DNA from 3 places in the Rhodospirillum centenum SW genome. Region 1 is predicted to be linked to each of the others. Evidence: predicted binding sites of a transcription regulator. Region 1 holds the regulator's gene; each other region holds the start of a gene.
The links. Region 1 encodes PhoB, which activates phosphate uptake and scavenging genes when phosphate is short. Its sites were predicted from a motif close to TNTCATAAAACTGTCA; they were not measured.
Positions count from the first base shown of each region.

Region 1 (5,720 bases):
CAGCCCGACGGGCCGGGCGCCCTGGTCGTCCGTCATGCCGCAGCACCGGCCGCATCGGCTCAGACCCGCCAGGCGGAATGCACGGCGGCGATGCCGCCGGTCAGGTTCCGGTAGCGGACGCGGGCCAGGCCCGCCGCCTCGATCCGGCGGCACAGGGCCTCCTGCCGGGGGAAGCGCCGGATGCTCTCCACCAGATACTGGTAGCTCTCGCGGTCGCCGGCCACCATCTCGCCCAGCCGCGGCAGCACCCCGAAGGAGAAGCCGTCGTAGATCTCGCGGAAGATCGGCAGGGTGACGTGGCTGAACTCCAGGATGAACAGCCGCCCGCCCGGCTTCAGCACGCGCCGCGCCTCGGCCAGGGCCACGTCGATGTGGGTGACGTTCCGCAGGCCGAAGGCGATGGTGTAGGCATCCACCGAGCGGCTGGCGATGGGCAGCGCCTCGGCATTGCCGACCATCCAGTCGATGCCGGTGCCGTCGGAGCGCTGCGGCAGGCCGCGGTCGATGGCGCGGTCGCGGCCGACGCGGACCATGGCCTCGGTCAGGTCGCAGACCAGCACGCGGGAGCCCGGCGCCCGGTTCGACAGGCGGAAGGCGATGTCGCCCGTGCCGCCGGCCACGTCCAGCAGGGTCTCTCCCGGCCGGGGATCGACCATGGAGACGAAGCTGTCCTTCCAGAGTCGGTGGATGCCCCCCGACATCAGGTCGTTCATCAGGTCGTAGCGCGTGGCGACGGAGGAGAAGACCCCCCGTACGAGCGGCGTCTTCTCCCGCGGGTCCACCTCGCGGAAGCCGAAGAAGCGGGACTCCTGTCCCGGCGGGGGCGTGGTCTCAGTCATGCGCGGCACCCTAGCGCAGCGCGCGCGGGCACGGAAGCGGGCGCGGCAAATAGCTACGCTTTTTCAAAAGGAGTTGACCCCGGACGGGTTTCCGCCCGGGACGGGCGGGGGAAGCGGCGCCCGGCCGGCCGGTGCCCGGGGCGTGTTCCGGCCCGGAGAGTGTCCGGCTCAGAGCGTGTTCTGGTCGAGCGCGTAGCCGGCCGAGCGGACGGTGCGGATCAGGTCCTGGTCGTCGGTCTCGTTCAGCGCCTTGCGCAGGCGCCGGATGTGGACGTCCACGGTGCGCGGCTCGACATAGACGTCGTGCCCCCAGACCACGTCCAGGAGCTGCTCGCGGCTGAAGACCCGGCCGGGGTGCTGCATGAAGTGGCGCAGCAGGCGGAACTCCGTCGGCCCCAGATGCACGTCGCGGCCGTTGCGGCGGACCCGGTGCGCGGCCAGATCCATCACCACGTCGGCGAAGCGCAGCAGCTCCTCCGCCAGCCCCGGTGCCGCGCGGCGCAGCACCGCGCGCATGCGGGCGACCAGCTCGGTCGGGCTGAACGGCTTGGCGATGTAGTCGTCCGCCCCGCTGTTCAGCCCGCGGACCTTGTCCGCCTCCTCGCCGCGGGCGGTCAGCATGATGACGGGCGTGTCGCGGGTCTTCGGGTTGCGCCGGAGCTGGCGGCAGACCTCCAGCCCGCTCATCAGCGGCAGCATCCAGTCCAGCAGCACCAGATGCGGCGCCTGCTCGTTGGCCAGCAGCAGCGCCTCCTCCCCGTCGCTGGCGGAGATGACGCGGAACCCCTCCTTCTCCAGATTGTACTTCAGCAGGGTGACGAGATCCGCCTCATCCTCGACGATCAGGATCAGGGGCTTCAGGGCTGAGTTCATGGCGGGTCCGGCTGGGGGCTTGCGGTCACTCGGGCGGGCGGTCAGGGCGTCGCCGGGGTCTCGGGCGAGACGACGGCGAAGCTCGACTCGTCGCCCTTGGGCCGGTCGGTGGTGAGCGGCTGACCGACGATCAGGAAGTGGATCGTCTCCGCGATGTTGGTCGCGTGGTCGCCCGCCCGCTCCAGGTTCTTGGCGATGAACAGCAGGTGCGTGCAGGGGGTGATGTTGCGCGGGTCCTCCATCATGTAGGTCAGGACCTCGCGGAACAGGCTGGTGTAGAGATCGTCCAGCTCCTCGTCGCGGTGCCAGGCGGCGATGGCCTTGTCCAGGTCGCGGTCGACATAGGCGTCGAGCACTTCCTTCAGCATCTCCTGCACCAGCTTGCCCATGCGCGGGATGGCCGAGGCCGGGCGGACGGCGGGCAACTGGGCGAGCGCGATGGATCGCTTGGCGATGTTGGCGGCATAGTCGCCGGTGCGCTCCAGATCGGCGGAGATCTTCAGCGCCGCCAGGATCTCGCGCAGGTCGCTGCCCATCGGCTGGCGCAGGGCCAGCATGCGGATGGTCTCCTGCTCGATCTGGCGCTCATAGTCGTCCAGCCGGTTGTCGGACTGCATGACACGGCCGGCCAGATCCACGTCGCGGCGGGTCACCGCCTGCACGGCGGCGTCCACCTGCGCCTCGGCCACGCCGCCCATCTGGGTGATCAGGCCGGAGAGCCGCCGCAGTTCCTGCTCGAAAGACTTGACGGTGTGTTCGGTGGCCATGCTGACCCCTTGTCCTGCTGGCGGCCCGCGCGGGGCCGGACGCCGTGCCGGCTCAGCCGAAGCGGCCGGTGATGTAGCCCTGGATGCGCTCGTCGCGCGGGTTGATGAAGATCTCCTCGGTGTCGCCGACCTCGACCATGTCGCCCAGGTAGAAGAAGGCCGTGCGCTGGGAGACGCGAGCGGCCTGCTGCATGTTGTGAGTGACGATGATGATGGTGAAGGCCTGGCGCAGCTCGTCGATCAGCTCCTCGATGTGCGCCGTGGCGATGGGGTCGAGCGCCGAGCAGGGCTCGTCCATCAGGATCACCTCGGGGCTGACCGCGATGGCGCGGGCGATGCACAGGCGCTGCTGCTGGCCGCCGGACAGGCCGGTGCCCGGCTCCAGCAGGCGGTCCTTCACCTCGTTCCAGAGCCCGGCGCGGCGCAGCGAGGTCTCGACGATCTGGTCGAACTCGTCCTTGCGGGTGGCGAGGCCGTGCAGCCGCGGGCCGTAGACGATGTTGTCGTAGATCGACTTCGGGAACGGGTTCGGCTTCTGGAACACCATGCCGACGCGGGCGCGGAGCTGCACCACGTCCAGCACCGGGTCGTGGATGTCCTGCCCGTCCAGCGTGATCAGCCCTTCCACCCGGCAGATGTCGATGGTGTCGTTCATCCGGTTCAGGCAGCGCAGGAAGGTGGACTTGCCGCAGCCCGAGGGGCCGATCAGGGCCAGCACCTCGTTCTCGTAGATGTCCACGTCGATGCCGTGCAGCGCCCGCTTCTCGCCGTAGAAGACCTTGACGCCACGCGCCGCCATCTTCACCGGCTTGCTGGAGGCGGTCGCCACGGCGGCCGTCGTGTTCAGGGTCGCGTTGTCCATGGTCCTCACCAGCGGCGTTCGAATTTCTTGCGGAGATAGATGGCGGCGCCGTTCATCATGATCAGGAAGGCCAGCAGCACCATGATCGCGGCCGAGGTCAGTTCGACGAAGCCGCGCTCGGGCGCGTCGGCCCAGATGTAGACCTGCACCGGCAGCACCGACGAGCTGGAGAGCAGACCCGACGGCGGCTCGGTGACGAAGGCGTTCATGCCCACCATCAGCAGCGGCGCCGTCTCGCCCAGCGCCTGCGCCAGGGCGATGATGGTGCCGGTCAGGATGCCGGGCATGGCCAGCGGCAGCACATGGTGCATCACCGTCTGGAGCCGCGACGCCCCCATGCCCAGGGCCGCCTCGCGGATCGAGGGCGGCACCGCCTTCAGCGCGGCGCGGGCGGCGATGATGATGGTCGGCAGGCTCATCAGGGCGATCACCATGCCGCCGACCAGCGGTGCCGACCGGGGCAGGCCGAAGAAGCCCAGGAAGACGGCGAGGCCGAGCAGGCCGAAGACGATCGAGGGCACCGCCGCGAGGTTGTTGATGTTCACCTCGATCAGGTCGGTGAAGGAGTTCTTCGGCGCGAACTCCTCCATGTAGACCGCCGTGGCGACACCGATCGGCAGCGCCAGCAGCACGGTCACGATCAGCAGGTAGAGGGAGCCGACCACCGCCCCGCGGATGCCCGCCAGCTCCGGATAGTTGCTGTCCGACGCGGTGAAGAAGGTGGAGTTGAAGACCGACGTGGCCTTGCCCTGCTCCACCAGCCGGTCCAGCCAGGCGAGCTGTTCGTCGCTGACCGGACGGCTCGACTCCGGCAGGGTGCGGTCGATGCGGCCCTTGCGGATCTGGTTGATGTCGTCGGAGGCGGGCAGCCAGAACTCCCGCGTCTGGCCCACCATGGCGGGGTCCTCCAGCACCTCGCGGTACAGGAAGACGCCGGCCACCGGGCTGATCAGGCCGCGCAGCGCGCGCTTGGGCACCCGGCCCGAGACATCGGGGAATTCCCGGTAGAGCGCGTCCTGGACCAGATCCTGGAAGGCGGCGCGGTCCCAGTCGGCCGGGTTGCCCGTGCCCTTGGGATCGATCGTCTTCGCGTCCAGCGTCACCTCCAGCCGGATCGCCGTCTGCGTGAACGCCCCCACCCCGTTGTGCAGGATGGTGTAGAGCAGCACGACCAGCATCAGGCAGGCGACCGCGATCGCCACGATGCCATAGGCCTTGAACCGCCGCTCGGCCGCATAGCGCCGGCGCAGCCGCTTCTCCGCGGCCTCCGACGTGTGGAAGGACCCGGGGGTCGCCATCGGTTCCGCCAGATCAGTCATACTTTTCCCGATATTTCTGGACGACGCGCAGGGCGACGACGTTGAGGACCAGGGTGACGAAGAACAGGACGAGGCCGAGGGCGAAGGCCGAGAGGGTCTTGGCGCTCTCGAACTCCTGGTCGCCGGTCAGCAGGGCCGCGATCTGCACGGTCACCGTGGTCACCGCGGCCAGCGGATTGACGGTCAGGTTCGCGGCCATGCCGGCGGCCATGACGACGATCATCGTTTCGCCGATGGCGCGGCTGACCGCCAGCAGGAAGGCGCCGACGATGCCCGGCAGCGCCGCCGGCAGGATCACCTGCCGGATCGTCTCCGACCGCGTGGCGCCGAGCCCGTAGGACCCGTCGCGCAGGCTCTGCGGCACGGCGTTGATGACGTCGTCCGAAAGGGAGGAGATGAAGGGCACGATCATGATGCCCATGACCACGCCGGCCGCCAGCGCGCTGTTGGAGGAGACGTCCAGCCCCAGATCCACGCCGAGGTTACGGATCACCGGCGCCACCGTCAGGATGGCGAAGAAGCCGTAGACCACGGTGGGGATGCCGGCCAGGATCTCCAGCACCGGCTTGACCGTGCTGCGCACCCGGCGCGGCGCGTACTCGGCCAGATAGATCGCCGAGAGCAGCCCCACCGGCAGCGCCACCGCCATGGCGACGGCGGAGATCAGCAGTGTGCCCGTGAACAGGGGGATGGCGCCGAACGCCCCGGACGACCCCACCTGGTCGGCGCGGATCGCCGTCTGCGGGCTCCAGTGCAGGCCGAACAGGAAATCCGTCACGGGCACGTAGGCGAAGAAGCGCACGCTCTCATAGAGCAGCGAGAGCACGATGCCGACCGTGGTCAGGATGGCGATGATCGAGCAGACCACCAGCGCCCAGACGACCACGCGCTCCACATTGTTGCGGGCGCGGAAGCGGGGCGCGATCAGCCGCCGGGTCAGCATCAGCCCGCCGGCGGCGAGCGCCATGCAGACGGCGAAGACCGACCAGCCGGCGATCCGTTGCAGATCGTCATAATGCGCCGCGGCGGGGCGCAGCGCCTCGACCACCGCGGGATTGAC
Region 1 covers NC_011420.2:3,365,163-3,370,882, reverse strand. Annotated here, with positions in the region: gene RC1_RS15640 (class I SAM-dependent methyltransferase) at 60-839, opposite strand; gene phoB (phosphate regulon transcriptional regulator PhoB) at 1,008-1,712, opposite strand; gene phoU (phosphate signaling complex protein PhoU) at 1,754-2,479, opposite strand; gene pstB (phosphate ABC transporter ATP-binding protein PstB) at 2,532-3,341, opposite strand; gene pstA (phosphate ABC transporter permease PstA) at 3,347-4,660, opposite strand; gene pstC (phosphate ABC transporter permease subunit PstC) at 4,653-5,720, opposite strand, start outside.

Region 2 (5,720 bases), 1.2 Mb from region 1:
GCCGTCGAAGGGACGCGGGGTCGGCAGCGTCCGTTCCTGGTGACGGTCGAAATAGAAGCTGCGGACGCCGCCTTCGTAGATGTAGTCGCCGTAGTGGTAGATGAAATCCAGATCGCTCTCGTCGGAGATGCAGCGCCAGGCGGTGTAGTGCCCGTGCTCGTAGGCCTGGCAGCCGCCGACGGCGAAGCGGAGCCTCTCCACCGGCGCACCGAGGGCGGGGGCCGTCCGCGCCCGGCCGACCATCGACCGCTCCGTTCCGGCGACGAAGCGATACCAGTAGGGCCGGCCCGGCTCCAGCCCGGCCACCTCCACATGCACCGCATGGCCCAGCTCCGGCCGGGCCACGGCCGTCCCTTTCTGCACGACGGTGCGGAAGCGGTCGTCGGCCGCGACCTGCCAGTCCACCTCCACCGGCTGGGCCGGCATGCCGTAGCCGGGCTCCAGCGGCTGCGGCGCCAGCCGGGTCCAGATCACGAAGCCGTCCGGTGCGGGGTCACCCGCCGCGACCCCGAGCTGGAACGGCGGCGCGACGAAGACCGGCTGCGCCAGGGACTGGCGGAGCGTCGGCGGCAGCGACAGGGCGGTGACGGCAGCAGCGCCGAAGGTCTTCAGCAACTGCCGCCGGCCGAGGCGGAAGGGATCGAGGATCGGCATCGGAGTTCCGGTGGAAATCAGCGGACGGGCGGCGTCAGGAACCGATCGGCCCCCCGCCGTCCTTGGTGATTACCACCACCGAGGGGCGCGGGGGCACTTTCTCGTCGAAATCCGGCCAGCGGGTGCCCGGATGCTCGAAGGTCGCCCGCTCGCCGGTGGCCACGACCTGCGACACGCCGTCCACGCCAGGATGCTGCACGGCCAGGAACAGCGCCGTGTCGTCGGGCGTGAAGAAGGGGCCGCACATCTCCGCCCCGATCGGGCAGCGGAAGAAGGCCTTGGCGGTGCCGCGCAGGGGACCTTCCGTCTCCACCGCCCAGAGCCCGTCCGCCGAACCGCTGGAGGTGGGCCAGGAATTGCCCTGGTCGGTGGCGACCCAGAGGCGGCCCTGGCCGTCCACCACGCAGTTGTCCGGACAGGCGAACCAGCCGTTCTCCGTGGTCGCGGGGTTGAAGGTCGCCTTCACCTTCGGGTCGGCCGGGTTGCCGGCCTGAAGCAGGATCGTCCAGCGGAAGGTCTCCGCCGTGTGGTCGTCCTCCGGCGCCGACATCTCGACGATGTGGCCCCAGAGATTGCCGACTCGGGGATTGGCCGCATCCACATGGGTGATGGACGGATGCTCTGGGCTGACCGGACGGCGGTCGCTGTTGTTGGTCAGCATCGCATAGACCTTCTGGGTCCTGTGATTGACCTCGATGTCCTCGGGCCGGTCCATGCGGGTGGCACCGACCAGGGTAGCGGCGTGGCGGGTGTTGATGGAGACGTCGGCCTGGGTCCGGAAGCCGTTCTCAGGAGTCAGCGGCCCCTGCCCCTGGACCAGCGGCAGCCAGGTCAGGGTGCCGTCGGCGTTGTAGCGGGCGGCATAGAGCGTGCCGTCCTCCAGCAGCGTCATGTTCTTCGCCCGATCGTTCGGATCGAAGCGGTTGCGGCTGACGAAGCGGTAGATGTGTTCGAACACCTGGTCGTCGCCCATGTAGACGACGACGCGGCCGTCCTTGTTGACGACGACGCCCGCCCCTTCATGCTTGGCGCGGCCCAGAGCCGTGTGCTTGCGCGGAGTCGAGGTGGGGTCGTAGGGATCGACCTCGACCACCCAGCCGAAGCGGTTGGCCTCGTTCGGTTCCTTGTTCACGTCGAAGCGCGGGTGGTGCAGGCCCCAGAGGTAGCGGCTGCCCGGCACCGTGTAGCGGTCGTAGTTGCGCTGCTCGGGGTGCGACTGGTCGATGGTCCCGATGAAGTAGCCGTCGAAGTTCTCTTCGCAGGTCAGGAAGGTGCCCCAGGGCGTGACGCCGCCGGCGCAGTTGTTCATCATGCCGATGACGCGGGTGCCGGTCGGATCGGCACTGGTGCGCATCCGCTCATGACCGGCGGCGGGGCCGGTGAACGCCATCTCGGTGGCGAGCGGGGAGAGGCGGCGGTTGTACGGGCTGCCCTTCACATAGGTCCAGTCGCCGTCGGCACCGCGCTTCAGTTCCACGATGCTGCCGCCGTGCGCGGCCATCTCGACCTCGGCGATCTCCCGGGTGATGAGCTGAGCGGCCCTGTCCTGCGGGATGCGGTCCATGCCGGCCGGGATCAGGCCGGGGAACATCACCTCGGTGTTGGTGTATTCGTGGTTCACCCAGAGCAGACCGTGGTCGCTCGACCGGCTGCCCAGCGGCAGGGGCAGGTAGCCCACGAAGTCGTTGTTGTAGCCGAACTGCCCGAGCTGCTTCTCCGCCGTCTGGGCATAGGGGTCGAACTCGGGCGCCCCCGGCAGCAGCGGATCGCCCCAGCGCAGCAGCACCTTGGCCTGATAGCCCTTGGCGACGTGGTGGGTCTCGTCGACTCCGCGCGCCAGCTCCTCGAAGGGGAACCGGCTCTCCGCATCGACGGACCGGGCCGCGTCCTGCGCCGCCGCCGTCCGCGACGCCGGCAGCAGCAGCGACAGCGGCAGTGCGGCCAGCGCCGTGCTGGCGAGCGCACCGCGCAGCAGCTCGCGCCGGCCGAACCGCCGCTGGAGCACCTCACCGAAGGTCGGCGTCGTGTCCGGGCTGGACGGGAGGTCCGCGCGGTCCTCGAACTCGTCCGCGGAAAGGTGCGTGAAGGGGGCGGTCATGGCAGGGAACTCCGGTGGGGCTGGGGCGTCCGGGCAGATATCGTGGGGCCGTCCGAAGGGACAACGGCGCCGGCCATCCCGCTGACCGGACAGGCGATTCCGCCGCACCCGGGGCTTATAGCGGCCTCATCTTACAATCGTATGACAGTGCCGCGGAACAGCGGCCCGATCCTTCCGGGACAGGCACGGTCGGCGGAACGCGCGCCCGACCTTGCCGAGGACGGGCGAAGCCGTTACGTTCCGTGGCTCCATCTCGGAATTGTTGTATCCTGCGGGTTCAGCCTGATGAAGACGCTGTTGCGCGCCGCCTTCGCGGCCGTCCTTGTGCTCTGTGCGGCGATGGCGGGGCCGGCCGCGGCCTTCGAACCGGCCATCGTGTTCGACATGGGCGGCCGCTTCGACAAGTCCTTCAACGAGGGCGCCAACGACGGTGCCGAGCGTTTCAAGGCCGAAACGGGCGTCAACTTCCGATTCTTCGAAGTGACGAACGAGGCGCAGCGGGAGCAGTTCCTGCGCCGGCTGGCCCAGCGCGGAACGGACATCGTCGTCGCGGTCGGATTCTCGATGGCGCCGGCGGTCGAGAAGATCGCCAAGGAATTCCCCAAGGCCCGCTTCACCCTGATCGACAACGTGGTCGATCTGCCGAACGTGCAGTCGATCATGTTCGCCGAGCACGAGGGCTCCTACCTCGTCGGCATGCTGGCCGCGATGGCGAGCAAGACCGGCACGGTCGGGTTCGTCGGCGGCATGGACATCCCCCTGATCCGGCGCTTCTCCTGCGGCTATGAGCAGGGGGTGAAGGCCGTCAATCCGCAGGCCACCCTGCTGGTGAACATGGCCGGTTCCACCCCCGCCGCGTGGTCGGACCCGACCCGCGGCAGCGAGCTGGCGAAGAGCCAGTTCGACCGCGGGGCCGACGTCGTCTTCGCCGCCGCCGGGCAGACCGGCATGGGCGTGCTCCAGGCGGCGGCGGATGCGGGCCGGCTCTCCATCGGCGTGGACAGCAACCAGAACCACCTGTTCCCCGGCAGTGTCCTGACCTCCATGGTCAAGCGGGTGGACGTGGCCGCCTACAACGCCTTCAAGACGGCACAGGACGGCACCTGGAAGCCGGGGCTGCAGTATCTGGGTCTGAAGGATGACGGCGTCATCTGGGCCTATGACGAGAACAACAAGGACCTCATCACGCCCGAGATGAAGGCGCGCGTCGACGCGGCGGCGCAGGAGATCAAGGCCGGCACCCGCACCGTCGCGAACTACAGCGACGCCGACGGCTGCAAGTACTGATCCCCGCGCGCTCCGTGACCCGTCCAGCCCCCACTCCGGACGCCACCCGTTCCGACTCCGTCCCCTTCGCCGTCGAACTCCTGGGCATCGACAAGCGGTTCGGTCCCGTCCACGCCAACCGGGACGTGACCATCCGCTTCGCCCCGGGCAGCATCCACGGGCTGGTGGGCGAGAACGGCGCCGGCAAATCGACGCTGATGAGCATCCTGTACGGCTTCTATCAGGCCGACGGGGGCGAGATCCGCGTCGGCGGGAAACCGGCCCGCATCGCCACCCCGCAGGACGCTATCCGGCTGGGCATCGGCATGGTCCACCAGCACTTCATGCTGGTGGAGACCTTCACCGTGCTGGAGAACCTGCTGCTGGGCGCCGAGGGCGGCGCCCGACTGGGTCCGGCGCGCGAGCGCACCCGCGTCGAGGTGGAGGAGCTGGAAAGCAGCTTCGGCCTGGAGGTGCCGCTCGACGCACGGGTGTCGGACCTGCCGGTCGGGGTGCAGCAGCGGGTGGAGATCCTGAAGGCCCTGCACCGCGGTGCGGAGGTGCTGATCCTGGACGAGCCGACGGCCGTCCTCTCCCCGCCGGAGGTTGCGCAGCTCTTCCGCATCCTGGAACGCCTGCGCGAGCAGGGCCGGACGGTCGTGCTGATCACCCACAAGCTGAAGGAGATCATGGCCGTCACCGACCGGGTGACGGTGCTCCGCCAGGGTCAGGTGGTCGCCGAATTCGCCACGGCCGGGACGGACGAGCAGCAACTGGCGGACGCCATGGTCGGGCGCCGGGCCTCGCTGTCGCTGGAGAAGGCGCCAGCGGCGCCCGGGGCGCCGGTGCTGGAGGTGCGCGACCTCAGCGTCGTGGACGCCCTCGGGGTCGAGCGGCTGAAATCCGTGGGCTTCGATCTGCGCGCGGGTGAGATCGTCGGCATCGCCGGCGTGGCCGGGAACGGCCAGTCGGAGCTGCTGCACGCGCTGGCGGGCATGACCGCGCCGTCCAAGGGCAGCATCCGCCTGAAGGGAACGGAGATCGCCGGGCTCACGCCGGGCGAGGTGCGGCGCAGGGGCGTCGCCCATGTCCCCGAGGACCGGCTGCGGCTTGCCCTGGTGAAGCCCTTTCCGGCCTACCAGAACGCCATCCTGGGCTATCAGGACGATGCCGGGCTGGGACGCGGTCCCTGGCTGGACTGGCGTCGGGCGCTGGAGCGCACCGCCGCCCTGATGGAACGGTTCGATGTGCGGCCACGCCAGCCGGGGCTGCGCTCCTCCCTCTTCTCCGGCGGCAACCAGCAGAAGCTGGTGATGGCACGGGAGATCACCCGCGACCCGGACGTGCTGCTGGTCGGCCAGCCCACCCGCGGCGTGGACATCGGCGCGATCGCCTTCATCCACCGGCAGCTCGTGGACCTGCGCGACCGCGGCAAGGCGATCCTGCTGGTCTCCGCGGAACTGGACGAGATCATGGCCCTGAGCGACCGCATCCTGGTGATGTGCGACGGCCGCATCGTCGGCGGACTGGCGCCGTCGGAGGCGAGCGACGGCCGCATCGGCCGCATGATGGCCGGCATCGCCGATCCCCTCCCCGCTTCCGGCGCGGGAGCGACGGCATGAGCGCGGGCATGACCGCGGCCGACGGGCTGCCGCGCTGGGTCTCCCTGGCGCTGCTGCCGGCCATCAACATCACCGTCGCG
Region 2 covers NC_011420.2:235,705-241,424, forward strand. Annotated here, with positions in the region: gene RC1_RS01135 (alkaline phosphatase D family protein) at 1-654, opposite strand, end outside; gene RC1_RS01140 (PhoX family protein) at 689-2,752, opposite strand; gene RC1_RS01145 (BMP family lipoprotein) at 3,038-4,039, shown strand; gene RC1_RS01150 (ABC transporter ATP-binding protein) at 4,054-5,640, shown strand; gene RC1_RS01155 (ABC transporter permease) at 5,637-5,720, shown strand, end outside.
Region 2: RC1_RS01140 (PhoX family protein) is a predicted target of PhoB. The motif match lies at 2,884-2,899, and genes of this name have one in related genera.

Region 3 (5,720 bases), 110 kb from region 1:
GGCGCGAAGTCCATCGGGATCAGCCTCTGGCGTTCACCGGCGGCAGCGCCTCCGCCGGGATCGCCGCGGCGGCGGGGTCGTCAACCGGGTGTTGCAGGCTGTCCAGGTGGCAGGCCTTCATCTGGCCGCCCGGGCCGGCGGTGCGCAGGAGCGGCAGTTCGGCAGCGCAGCGCTCATGGACGAAGGTGCAGCGCTCCTGGAACGGGCAGCCGGCCGGCAGGCGCTGGAGGTTCGGCGGCTGGCCGGGAATGGCATAGAGCTTCTCCCGCCGGTCCTCGGTCAGCCGCGGCATGGAGGAGAGCAGGCCCTGCGTGTAGGGGTGCTGCGGATTGTAGAAGATCTGGCGGACGTCGCCCGTCTCCATGAAGCGGCCGCCATACATCACCTGGACCCGGTCGCACAGGCCGGCGACGGTGCCGAGATCGTGCGTGATCAGCACGATGGCCGCCTTGGTGACGCGCTTGAGATCAGCCATCAGCTCCAGGATCTGGGCCTGCACCGTCACGTCCAGCGCCGTCGTCGGCTCGTCCGCGATCAGCAGCTCCGGCTCGCAGAGCAGCGCCATGGCGATCATCACGCGCTGGCGCATGCCGCCCGACAGTTCGTGCGGGTACTGGTTCAGCCGCCGCGCCGCCTCGGGGATGCGGACCAGCTCCAGCATCTCCAGCGCCTTGCCGCGGGCCTGACCCTCGGTCATGCCCTTGTGCTGGATCAGCACCTCGGTCATCTGGCGGCCGACCCGCATGTGCGGCGTCAGCGAGGTCATGCTGTCCTGGAAGATCATGGCGATCTTGTCGCCACGGATGCGGTTGAGCTGCGCCACCGGCATGCCGACCAGCTCTGTCCCGCGGTAGCGGGCGGAGCCCAGGGCCCGGCCGTTCCGGGCCAGCAGCCCCATCACCGCCATGAAGAGCTGGCTCTTGCCCGAGCCGGATTCGCCGACGATGCCGACGCACTCGGACTCGTTGACGTCGAAGGAGACGGAATTGACGGCGCTCACCTCGCCGTCGGGGGTGGCGAAGCGGACCTGGAGATCGCGGACTTCGAGCACGGCTGTCATGGCTGGCGATCCCCGGTCAGCGGTCTTTCGGGTCGAGGGCGTCGCGCAGCCCGTCGCCGATGAAGTTGAAGCAGAAGAGGGTCACAGCCAGGAACACCGCCGGGAAGACCAGCATCCAGGGGGCGTTCTCCATCTGCGCCGCCCCTTCGGAGATCAGCACGCCCCAGCTCGTCATCGGCTCCTGCACGCCCAGGCCCAGGAAGCTGAGGAAGCTTTCGACCAGGATCACGACCGGCACCAGCAGGGTCATGAACACGATGACCGGGCCGATCACGTTGGGGATGATGTGGCGCCGGATGATGGAGGCGTTGGAGACGCCGGCGGCGCGGGCCGCCTCGATGTACTCCTTGCGCTTCACCGACAGGGTCTGGCCGCGCACGATGCGCGCCATGGTCAGCCACTCGACGCAGCCGATGGCGGCGAAGACCAGCAGGATGTTGCGGCCGAACACCACCACCAGGATGATGACGAAGAACATCAGCGGCATCGAGTAGAGCACGTCCACGATGCGCATCATGATGTTGTCCACCCGGCCGCCGACATAGCCGGCGATGGCGCCGTAGCTGACGCCGATGATCAGCGCCACCAGGGTGGTGACGATGCCGACCATGAGCGAGACGCGCGCGCCGTAGAGGGTGCGGATGAACAGGTCGCGGCCGTTGGCGTCGGTGCCGAACCAGTGGCTGTTCTCGAAGGTCGGGGGAATGCCGATCGCCTCCCAGTAGACGGCGTCGTACTCGTGCGGGCTCAACACGTCGGCGAAGATCGCCATCAGCGCGATCAGCGCCAGCACCACCATGCTGGCGACCGCCATCTTGTTGGCGAACAGGCGCCGGCGCGCATCGTCCCAGAGCGACCGGCCCTGGACCTCCGCCGTCGCCTTCTCCATCAGGTCGGAGCCCCCGCCCCGGATGCTGAACTGTGCCATCGCTTCCGTCACTCCGCCCTTACCGTCACTCTGCCGCCACCGCCCGGGCCGGGCATGACGGGATCAAGGCTGGGATCGTCGCCGGGGCGGCCGCCGGCGGCGGCCGGTCGCCCGCGTCAGTCATAGCGGACCCGGGGGTCCAGCAGGCCGTAGACCAGATCCACGATCAGGTTCATCAGCACGATCAGCGAGCCGTAGGTGATCACCGTGCCCATCACCAGCGTGTAGTCGCGGTTGATGGCGCCCTGCACGAAGTAGCGGCCGATGCCGGGAAGCTGGAAGATCTGCTCGATCACGACCGAGCCGGTCACCAGCCCGGCGATGGCCGGACCGAGATAGGAGACCACGGGCAGCAGCGCCGCCCGCAGCGTGTGGCGCCAGATGATGAGGCGCTCCGGCAGCCCCTTGGCGTGCGCCGTGCGCACGAAGTTGGAGCGCAGCACCTCGATCATGCCGCCGCGGGTCAGGCGGCTGATGATGGCGATCTGCGGCAGCGCCAGCGCGATCACCGGCAGCACCATGTTCTGGATCGACCCGTCGCCCCAGCCGGCCACCGGCAGCCAGCCCAGATAGATGCCGAAGACCAGCGTCAGCAAGGGCGCCATGACGAAGTTCGGGATGGTGATGCCGGCCATGGCGACGCCCATCACCGCATAGTCGGTGCGGGAGTTCTGCCGCATGGCGGCCAGCACGCCCAGGGTGCAGCCGATGGCGACGGCCAGGAAGATGGCCGACAGGCCCAGCCGCAGCGAGACAGGGAAGCCGGTCCCGATCAGCTCGCTGACCGTGAAGTCCTTATAGGTGAAGCTGGGCCCGAAATCGCCCTGCAGCGCGTTGCCCAGATAGATCAGGAACTGCTGCCAGATCGGCTTGTCCAGATTGTAGGCCGCCTTCAGGTTGGCCTCGATCTCCGGCGGCAGCACGCGCTCGCCGTCGAACGGGCCGCCCGGCGCCGCGTGCATCAGGAAGAAGGCCAGCGCGACGATGACCAGCAATGTGGGGATCGCTTCCAGCAGACGCCGGACCGCATAGGACAACATCTCTTCGGAATCCTCCGCCCGCGCGCGCCGTAGCTTTTCACACAAGAGGCATGCAAGACGCGCAACCCGCTCGGCCGGTGACCTTTCTGTTAAATTTTGGCCGGTGTCAACCGCAACCGGGCCAGAAGAACAAGATTCCGGAACGACCGCAGATCCGCGCAATCGGCCGCGCCGGAACCCGTCCCGACACGAAAGAAAACGCCATATCTGCCGCCCGGACAAGCTGCCGGGCGGGGTCTGGAGGATGCGCCCGACGGCAGCGGCCGCGATGCCCTGACGCCCTGTCCGGAGCCCCGCAAGACACGCAGGACGGGCAGCCCCTAGGGGATCGGCAATCCTGCAGGGAAGTCCCGTCGCCCGCCGTGACACCCGGGAACACCGCCGGTTCATGCCGCAGAGAGGTCCGGATGTGCCTGTCAAGCTATCCCCGGCGCATTTGATCCGACCTGGAAAACGCGCTACATCACGCCCGCGAGAATCCCTGGGGGGTGCGCGTTCCGGACGCTGGAGCCGGAAGCCGCCAGCGCCGTTCCAGGTGGCACACCAGACGACCCGATGGAGGAGTCCCCCGTGTCCACGATCACCGGCCAAGACAGCCTGAAGACCCGCCGCACACTCGACGTCGGGGGCAGGACCTACGACTATTTCAGCCTGAAGGCCGCCGAGAAGGCGGGCCTGGGCGACCTGTCCCGCCTGCCCTTCTCCATGAAGGTGCTGCTGGAGAACCTGCTGCGCTTCGAGGACGGCCGCACGGTGAGCGTGGACGACGTCAAGGCCGTGGCGCAGTGGCTGAAGGACCGGCGCAGCGACCGGGAGATCGCCTACCGCCCCGCGCGCGTGCTGATGCAGGACTTCACCGGCGTGCCGGCCGTCTGCGATCTGGCCGCGATGCGCGAGGCGATGCAGGCGCTGGGCGGCGACCCGCAGAAGATCAATCCGCTGACGCCCTGCGATCTGGTCATCGACCATTCCGTGATGGTGGATTCCTTCGGCAGCCCGACCGCGTTCCAGGAGAACGTGGACCTTGAGTTCCAGCGCAACGGCGAACGCTACGCCTTCCTGCGCTGGGGCCAGAAGGCCTTCGCCAACTTCCGCGTGGTGCCGCCGGGCACCGGCATCTGCCATCAGGTGAACCTGGAGTACCTGGCCCAGACCGTCTGGACCGACACCGACCAGACCGGGACCGAGGTCGCCTATCCCGACACGCTGGTCGGCACCGACAGCCACACCACCATGGTGAACGGGCTGGCCGTGCTGGGCTGGGGCGTGGGCGGCATCGAGGCCGAGGCGGCCATGCTGGGCCAGCCCATCTCCATGCTGATCCCGGAGGTCGTCGGCTTCCGCCTGACCGGGAAGCTGAAGGAGGGGGCGACCGCCACCGATCTCGTGCTGACCGTGACGCAGATGCTGCGCAGGAAGGGCGTCGTCGGCAAGTTCGTGGAGTTCTACGGCCCCGGCATCGAGCACCTGACGCTGGCCGACCGCGCCACCATCGCCAACATGGCGCCGGAGTACGGCGCCACCTGCGGCATCTTCCCGATCGACGCCGAGACGATCCGCTACCTGAGCTTCACCGGCCGCGACCCGAACCGGGTGGAGCTGGTGGAGGCCTATGCCAGGGCCCAGGGCATGTGGTGGACCCCCGACGCGGCGGAGCCGGTCTTCACCGATACGCTGGAGCTGGACCTCTCGACCGTGGAAAGCTCGCTGGCCGGGCCGAAGCGGCCGCAGGACCGGGTGCAGCTCTCCGACGCCTGCGCCGACTTCAAGGCTTTCCTGGAGAAGGACGTGGCCGGCCGGCCGGCCAGCCAGCCCACCCCGGTTCCGGGCACGGATTACGCGATCGACCACGGCCATGTGGTGATCGCCGCCATCACGAGCTGCACCAACACCTCCAACCCCTCCGTCCTGGTGGCCGCCGGGCTGCTGGCGAAGAAGGCGGTGGAGAAGGGCCTCACCCGCAAGCCGTGGGTGAAGACCTCGCTGGCACCGGGCAGCCAGGTCGTCACCGAATATCTGGAGGCGTCGGGCCTGCAGGGCTGGCTGGACAGGCTGGGCTTCAATCTGGTCGGCTACGGCTGCACCACCTGCATCGGCAATTCCGGCCCGCTGCCGGACCCGATCAGCAAGGCGGTGGACGACGGCAAGCTGACCGTCGCCTCGGTGCTGTCGGGCAACCGCAACTTCGAGGGCCGCGTCAACGCCCAGGTCCGCGCCAACTACCTCGCCAGCCCGCCGCTGGTCGTGGCCTATGCCCTGGCCGGCAGCATGAACCTGGACCTGACCCGCGAGCCGCTGGGCACCGGCAAGGACGGCCAGCCCGTCTATCTGCGCGACATCTGGCCGAGCAACCATGAGGTCGAGGCCACCATCGCGCAGTATCTGACGCCGGAGATGTACCGCAGCCGCTATTCCAACGTCTTCGCCGGCCCGGAGCAGTGGCAGGCGATCCGGACGGCGGAGGGCGAGACCTACCGCTGGGAGGGCGCGTCCACCTATGTGAAGCGGCCGCCGCTGTTCGACGGCATCGCCCCGGTGCCGGGCGACGTGTCGGACGTGACGGGCGCCCGCGCGCTGGCCATCCTGGGCGACAGCATCACCACCGACCACATTTCCCCGGCCGGCAGCATCAAGAAGGCGAGCCCCGCCGGCGAGTACCTGACCGGGCACGGCGTCGGCGTCGTGGACTTCA
Region 3 covers NC_011420.2:3,473,651-3,479,370, reverse strand. Annotated here, with positions in the region: gene RC1_RS16130 (hypothetical protein) at 1-14, opposite strand, end outside; gene RC1_RS16125 (ABC transporter ATP-binding protein) at 20-1,060, opposite strand; gene RC1_RS16120 (ABC transporter permease subunit) at 1,077-1,988, opposite strand; gene oppB (oligopeptide ABC transporter permease OppB) at 2,105-3,028, opposite strand; gene acnA (aconitate hydratase AcnA) at 3,599-5,720, shown strand, end outside.
Region 3: oppB (oligopeptide ABC transporter permease OppB) is a predicted target of PhoB. The motif match lies at 3,107-3,122, and genes of this name have one in related genera.